One region of the Anaerobacillus sp. QJM3NY_17 genome, then DNA from elsewhere that is predicted to be linked to it. Evidence: riboswitches for the same ligand, from Rfam matches in the RefSeq annotation. Region 1 holds a riboswitch; the other holds the start of a gene.

Evidence for each region. A riboswitch is a leader RNA that binds a small molecule or an ion and turns the genes downstream of it on or off. The one in region 1 is predicted to bind S-adenosylmethionine.
Region 2: it holds a riboswitch for S-adenosylmethionine, as region 1 does, so the genes downstream of both, AC0VYV_RS14575 (YezD family protein) here and AC0VYV_RS06585 (hypothetical protein) in region 1, are expected to answer to the same signal.

The regions. Positions count from the first base shown of each region.
Region 1 covers NZ_CM149685.1:1,222,349-1,226,534, forward strand. The annotation lists gene istA (IS21 family transposase) at 1-393, shown strand, start outside; gene istB (IS21-like element helper ATPase IstB) at 390-1,145, shown strand; gene AC0VYV_RS06580 (PDDEXK-like family protein) at 1,151-2,188, opposite strand; SAM riboswitch class I at 2,443-2,545, shown strand; gene AC0VYV_RS06585 (hypothetical protein) at 2,645-2,968, shown strand; gene AC0VYV_RS06590 (DNA/RNA non-specific endonuclease) at 3,250-4,186, shown strand, end outside.
Region 2 covers NZ_CM149685.1:2,773,454-2,777,639, forward strand. The annotation lists gene sat (sulfate adenylyltransferase) at 1-1, opposite strand, end outside; gene AC0VYV_RS14565 (inorganic phosphate transporter) at 26-1,090, opposite strand; gene AC0VYV_RS14570 (phosphoadenylyl-sulfate reductase) at 1,096-1,818, opposite strand; gene AC0VYV_RS14575 (YezD family protein) at 1,930-2,073, opposite strand; SAM riboswitch class I at 2,170-2,275, opposite strand; gene AC0VYV_RS14580 (NfeD family protein) at 2,392-3,048, opposite strand; gene AC0VYV_RS14585 (DUF1002 domain-containing protein) at 3,118-3,993, opposite strand; gene AC0VYV_RS14590 (hypothetical protein) at 4,176-4,186, shown strand, end outside.

The sequences.
Region 1 (4,186 bases):
GAAGATTCGTATGCCACAAATCCGGATCACATGCCAGACCACCATCGGCTTTATCTCGATCACAATCCAGAAAACAACCGTAAATGGGCGAGGACTGTCGGACCGAATACGCAACGTCTGGTTGAACATATCTTGAAAACAAATGTTGAAAAGAAAGCTTTGAATATATTGAACGGATTGAGAAGTACAGCCTCTAAAAGAACGGAATCAGAGCTTGAGGAAGCGACCAAGACCTTACTGGAGATATCCTCCCATCCCACCGTTGCCGTTCTTAAAAGCATCTTGGAGAGGCAGAAGAAAAAGCAAGCGAACAAACAGCTAGTTGGGGAACCGCAGACAGAGGACTATGGTTTTACCAGAGGCGCTACCTATTTTGGGAGGGATAAAAAATGATCAACCAAGAAACCTTACGAAAGTTAATGGACATGAAGATGAGTGGAATGGCGGACTTATATCAACTACAGAATGAAAATAAAGACTTCCAAGGCATGGATTTTGATGATCGTTTTAACCTATTGGTGGATACGGAATATGATCGCAGAAGGTCGAATAAGTTAGACCGATTGATTAAACAAGCCACATTTGATGACTCGAGCGCAGCCGTTGAACTGATCGAGTATCACGCTGACCGTAAGTTGGATAAGCAGTTAATTTTAGAGCTGGCGTCCGGCACCTATCTTCAGAAGCATCATAATATTATCCTTATGGGCGCTTCAGGCAATGGAAAGACATGGATATCAAATGCTTTCGGCATTCAGGCCTGCCGGCAGTTCTACAAGGTGAAATATATCCGATTGCCCGAATTATTGGATGAACTCGCAGTTGCCAAACATGAGGCAGATGGAAGTTTTCGCAAACTGATTAAAAAGTACAGATCGATTGATTTATTGATATTGGATGAATGGCTCCTGAGTGAGCTGTCTCAAGATCAAGTACTCCACGTTTTAGAAATTATCGACGCGAGGCTCAAGCGGACTTCTACCATCTTTTGTTCCCAGTTCTCACCCGAAGGGTGGCATTCCAAACTCGGACAAGCCCAGGTAGCTGATGCGATTCTTGACCGGATTGTCCATGACTCTTATAAAATACTAATCGATGGCCACATATCAATGCGTGAAAGGCATAGTTTAGTCGCTCCTCGTTGACCATATTAAAGAAGAGAGTCACTAGTGAAATTTACCCGGTGGCTCTCTTCTATGCATTCACTGGCTCCATTCTCCGCAATTGATGGCTCAAAACTTCGCACAAGTGGCTTTTTCGTTCCGCAATACTCATTAATCGCAAAGGATAAGAAAGCCTGACGGAGAACATTGCTGCCTATACGATAGACATAATCGATTGCTTGCTTTTGTTTTTGATAAATACGGTGTAGTGACGATTTCGTACTGTCATCAAATGAATCAACTTGTTTGAATAAATCATTATATCGGTGATGTTTTCTAAGCTCTTCATGATGAGGAGCGTATAGCAGATCGATGGCTTCTTGATTCGATTGATAAACATTGAGTGCTAACGTAATATCTTTTTCATCTTCAACAAGTTCTTCTTTAATGATTGATATGTAATATGTTAAAAAATCATAGACTCTGTCAGCGATAGACTCCTGGTTTAGAGAAAGATAAATTTGCAGAATATCTAATAAATCACTGTAATCGAGAATCCAATATTCGTCATGAGATGGTGCTACGTTATTTAATGTTAGGAAAATAGGGATAATCGTATAGCCTTCATATTCTTCTTTATTTCGAATGAAGTGAAGGTAATCCTCCAGCTGTCCGACAGATTCTCCAGCATGAAACTTATTTTCGATAATCAAAACTGTTTTCTGATCATCTGACTTTGCGACTAGATCAATATAACGACCAGTCGTTGTACGTACCTCGCGAAACACTTCCAGGTCAGCATAAGAAGCGAAATGATAGTTTAAATAATCAAGAGATTGATTTTGGAAACGTTCTTCGTTCTCAGAACGGGTGAAAATACGGGAGAGAACTTTTTTTACAAGAAAATCTCCTAGGTTATGATTTTCGGATGGATCTAATAACCAAGCTAGAACATTCGAGTGTCGGATTTCAAATTGTTCAATACGAAGTACCTTAAGCGGATTAAAGCTGTTGAATTTACTGTTTAGTTGTGCAAATGCTTTAGAGTGATCAAGGTGAGCAATTGATTCTAAGGAATAAGTCATCATTTTCTCCTATCTATAAGGATTATATTGTCATTCCTATTATAGTGGAAAAAAGAGGATGGACCTACAAATTTTTCTGTTATAATCTATTGGATGGTTAAGTATAAGTAGAGCTAAGGTATTCAAAAAGATTGAAGAATTAAGTGGTAGATTCAATGAGTACTACATCAATCATCAAATAAAATAAGAAACTTTTGAGGAATTTATTTTTGGACACTTATTGGAATATTAAGTAAACTATTACCAACTAAACAAGGTTATCACGAGTGAACGAGAGTACGGGCTCACTGACTTCACAGCAACCTGCCAGGCGGTAAGGTGCTCCAACCTGCAAAGCATTGCTTTGAATGATAACGCACGGATAGCGGAGGCTCTTTGTTGCATTCATTTGCGATGAAGGGCCTTTTTTGTTCATTTGTTGAATACCTTGTTTATAAGAATAAGGGGGATGAGCTTGTGAACGTAAATCGATTTGCACGAAGCGTCATGGCGAAAAGTTATGATGGTGAAAGTTTTTTATTACACGTGGCAGAAGTCATGGAACGTCAACTGAAGGAGTGGGATGAAGCGTATGAAGTGATCGTGATGAAGATGATCGACTACGAGGTCACTGTTAAAAAGGAAAACCGCTCTTATGAACTGTTGCTTACGGAGGATGCATTGCTTTCGCTACAACAGAAATCCCCTTATGCGCTGGATCGATATTTGTGGCTGGAATTAGAGAAGCAGGGGCTTCAAATTGTGAGAGGAAATGGGGATTATATTGAGAGTGTGATGTGAGCCAATGTCGATAGAAGAGGATTTTGCCAATTCATTTTGATGATTCGAAATCGTGGATGTTTGGGGATTAGACTTGGATGCTTTTAAGAATAAGCGGTAAAATTATTTTTGAAATGAATCGTGTATTTTTTCTGAATGCTTTTGAAGTTATTTAATGTGGTAAAATTAAACTATCAATGTAATGGATAATAAAAGTATTAGAAGAAATTATGATTCCATTTTTACTCTTTCTTTTGATTTTTTAACATTACGAAATTTCCCTATTATAGGAGCGTTCTAATATGAAAACGAAAATGAACTATTTCATCTTACTTTTAACGATCATTTTTATAGTTGGTTGTACCAATTTAGAAGAGGCACCCAATAAAGATGCAGAAACAAATACACAAGAAGTAAGTACAGTTGAAACAAATGAAAATAGTGAAAAAGAAGAAACGAACACTACGGTTGTGGATGAACCAGTAGAAGACGAAACACCAGACCCAACAGATGATGAACAGTTCTCAGGATACGAACTTATTGAAGTTGATGGTGGAGATTTGTCTGGACATCGAGAACCTAACGTCGTCGTTGATATTGGGTACGGTGACCGTGAATATTGGGCATTTACGAATGAATACGGACAACTCGTACGTGTCGTTGCTGACGAAATCATTCTACAAGATGATGGTAACGAACCTGTATTATCGTCTGGACGGTACTATTCTGATGAGGCAAAGGTTCCGGGCGTCGAAAGTGACGTGTTAGACGAAGGACATATTATTGCTGATTCTCTCGGAGGGGTATCGAATGCTTATAACATTACCCCACAAGAGAGTACACTTAACCGACATGGTGATCAAGCTTATATGGAAGACGCGATCCGTAGCGCAGGTGAAGCTACTGATTTCGAAGCCATTATCACCTATTCGGATACGGAAAAGCAGATACCTTCAAGTTATCAGTACACGTATACGATGAACGGAAATGAAACCGTTGATACATTTGATAATGTGAACCCTGATGAAGTCAACGCATCACTCGGCTTAACTGAGAGCGAGCCTGACGATTCAACTCCTTCAGACACAGAGGGTGATATTTCTAGTATTGATACAAACGGGAATGGACAAGTGACGATTAAAGAAGCAGAGGCAGCAGGTTATAGTATGCCGATCATGAGTGATCATTGGTTATATCCTTATATGCGTGATAATGATAATGACGGTATGGTTGGTGAAT
Region 2 (4,186 bases), 1.6 Mb from region 1:
TCTTAATCCCTCCAAATTGAATTTATTATAAGCTTCCTTCGTCTTGTAATGTTCTCTTTTGAGAGCGAATCGATCGAATTAAACTTCCTGACCCAAGCGTCGCTAGAATAACGCTGCCAATTGCAATTAATGTATATAAATCACTTTCTAAAAAAAGTTTGATCATACTATAAGAAATAACTAAAGAAAAAACCGGTGAAACTGCCCAAACTTTAATCATTCGCGTAATGACATCTTTCTGCCAAAGCTGAAATCCATCTTTAGCAGTTCCGATACCAATGATCGATGAGGTGGTAATCTGGGTAAGCGGCACCGGAATCCCAAATAAGGAAGCTCCAATCACAAGTCCAGCGCTCGTACCTGATATAGCACAACCTTCACCAAGTGAAAATTTTGTGATGCGATAACCATTCGTTTCAATGACACGTTTACCAAAAACTAAAGCACCTAAAGCAACAAAAGCTCCCCCAAAAAATGCGCCGTGAGAAAGGGATAAAACTCCCGCTCCAACTAGCGGTCCAATCGCATTTGCGACGTTATTCATTCCCGCTGAAAAGGCTTCTAGAAAACCGGCTACAATTAAAAAAATGGTGAGTGGCTTTTGCCACTTTGAAGTAAGATTGATTCTTTGTTTTAAAAGACCAAAAATTTTCCCAACACTGAGAGCTGTCGCAAAAGCAATAACCGGTATAACGATCCACAACAACATAATGAACATCACATTCTGAAAGTACAAAGCACGGTAAGCAATACCAACTCCTACCACTGCGCCCACAGTAACTTCACTTGTTGATAATGGAATCCCCATCATATTTGCTAGAAAGAGCGCTGTTGTAGCTGAAATAAAAATAATCAAGATAACCTTTAGACTGAGTACGGAAGAAGGTATAATGCCACTCCCCATTGTTTTAATAACATTACCTCCACCTAATGTGGCACCACCAACAATCCCAATCGCACAAACACTCAGTGCTACGCTTCTTCTTTTAATCGCTCCAGCCCCGTAAGCCACTCCCATCGATGCCGCAGCTCCACTAGCCCCAATATTCATAGCAAAAAAGAGAGCCACTGTAATAACTAGGGTTGTCATGACCGTCACCGATTTGGTGCTGAATCAAAATGCAAGCCGCATTCCGTTTTTTCCTGATTTGCCCATCTCCCAGCTCTAGAATCACTACCTTCCAATACTCTTTCAGTGCATACCGCACATCCTATACTTGGGTACCCTTTATCATGAAGAGGATTGTATGGTAAATCCTTTTCGTACACGTACCTCCAAACATCTTTCCATGTCCAATGAATAAGTGGACAAACCTTAATCGACTGAAACTTATCATCTCTATTGAAATAATTTGTCTTTTGTCTGAGTGGCGACTGCTCTCTCCTTAAACCTGAGATCCATGCACTTACATGATCTAATTCTTCATGCAATGGTATGATTTTCCTCAAGTTGCAGCACTGTCCCGGGTCTCGCTCCCATAGAGCATCCCCTTTACTTAATGCCTGTTCTTCGACCGACTCCTTTGGTTGCTTTAACTTAATATTTAGAGATGGATATTTAGCTTTCACTTTATTAATTAGCTCATAAGTCTCATCAAAATGGAGACCTGTATCCAGAAAAACAATCTTCGCGTTCTGGTTTACCCGGGAAATCAAATCAATTAGAACGACACCCTCAACACCGAAACTACAAGCATATACAATATCATCTTGGTATATTTGATACGCCCACTCCAGAACTTCAAGAGCCCCTTTCGTTTCTGATTCAACGTCGAATTCAGGTTCCTTACCCGACCAATTATTATAGAACCAATTCATTTCTAACCCTCCCAATTCCGATCAAGGAAATATATTTAAAAGTTTAAAAAAAGAGGCGGTTCTAACCTTTAGGGTTAGAACCGCCTCTAGTTTCTCTAGTCAGCGCCAATATTAAAGTCGTTCTTTTTCTTTTCTTTCAAGTTGAACAACTTTCCCATCTTGAACAACAAGCGTAATTGACCCAAATTTTAACGAACTTAGCATTCGTTCTATACGTACAGCAACGTCTGAAAAATTCTGGTCTTTCGTTCCCATCATGCAACCTCCCTTAGTCGTAATAATCATGAGGAGAAGCTTATAAATGAAAAAAGCCTTCCCAAATTGGAAAGACAGATCAGGTTACCTTAATTCACCTTATCTTCCAAAATGGACTCCATTTTGCTGGAAGTAGCACCTTGCCAATCAGGCAGGTTGCTGGACGTCAACGGGCCAGTCCCTCGGTCTCTCTTGATAAGTTATTTTCTAAATCTTAACTATTATCTAACAATATGTCAACCCTAGTTTAGAGATCGGGATAAAGGGATTAGAAAAGAATATGAAAAAAACCCCGAATCTATGACTCGGGGACCATTTTTAAATTGGATGACGTTTACTTTCTTCTTTTTTCTCTTCTATTAAGATACGCGTACCATCTACAGACGTAATAACTACTGCCGTATCCTTGTCGATCCAACTTCCAACAGAAATGGCGCTGTACTTTTTCTCATTGACTTGTATTGTTCCACTTGGTCGAAATGGAGTAATTGTCATAGCCGATTCTCCAACTAAATTCTTATACTCAGCGTTCATGGAATTATACCCCATTTCACTGCTTAACCGATCCTTTAACGTCATTTTCGTCCACATAGAACGTGCGGGGAAAACACGCAAAAACAGGAATGAAGCAGCCGTACCAATTAAAAAACCACTAGAAACGAGAAGGCCATAAAGGAAAGTCGGAGAAGGAATGGCTACGGCTGTAACCATCATAATTAATCCAATCAAACCAAATGTACCATCATTGAGTAATTTCCCATCAAGAATAACTAAGCCTAAACCAACAGCAAACACAAGTCCCATCCAGAGAATTGATGATAAAGAAGTAAGATGGAAACTAAAATAAAATGTGAGCAATAGTATTCCGATCAATCCAAAAATACCTTTTACACGGACAAGTAACTCAGCAAACAAGAATAGCACGCTAAGTAAAACGATAAGAAAGCCAACTGCTGGCAAAGATAGAATCTCCATCCTCGCTCCCTCCTTTTCCTTCTTCTCTTATACGTTCAAAAGGGAAGAAAGTTTCAGTCACTTGTCACCTTACGATTGAAATACCCCTTTTATTCCATCAATAATCGCAATAAAGAAATCAATGATTTTTTGAATAAATGACTGTGTCTCGTCTTTATTTAAAAACTCGTCCAGGTTTTCTCTCGCGTTCTGCAACTGACTCTTCATTTGATCCCAATCAATATCAAGATTTTTCATTCGATTAAACAGTGCAACAAGACCATCCAACTCATCTTGAGTCAATTCAATACCTGAATCGTTAGCAATTTGTTTAATAACTGTTCTTAAATCATCTTCCGTCTCAGGTGGGTTTGTAGCAATTTCATCCTTAATCTTAGTCATTAGCTCTGTTGCTTTATCTGCGCCAATACTATCGCTCAATTTTGCAGTAGTGACAAGCTCTTCATTTGCTACTTGTTTTTGCTCCTCAGGTATCACTTCATCTGTGCTTAACTCATAAGCTTTGATTAAACCAGTTAATGCAGCCGTACCTGAAACCTCCATTGGTGCTGTCACATAAACATCAGCATCTTTTACTCCAGCTGTTATTAAAGCATTTGCGTACATTTCATCTGTTACCCAATTAATATTTTTTGTGTCAACGCTTAAACCAGCATCTTTTTCACCAATGGTTATGGAAGAAGAAGATAAGGCGCGGGTACCGATTAGCGCTTTACTTATATAATTCCCAAGATATTTATGCTCTTCTTCATTTGATACCGTTACCGTCATTGCATTTTCCGGAGCTTCCATTTCATCAACTAGCTTCTGTTTTTGCTCTTCAGATAGATCTTCACCAAGTGTAACGATGACATCCCCGACGCTCGCATCCGCTTGTGCCACCATAGGAATAATAGACATCATTAACACCATCGACAATAAAAACGGCAATCCTTTTTTAAGCATGTTTTTTGTCTCCTTTTAACGTGAGGCTCTAATGAAGAGTAACTCAGTTAATCTCCCCATCTCTTAGTATTCTACTCGACACTCGATCGAAAGAAAAGATAATTCACTAGGAAATCTGTCATATCATGGAAGGACAAGCATATCGTAGTACAAAGGAAATCATTCTGAAGGAGTTGCGAGAGATGCGAAAACT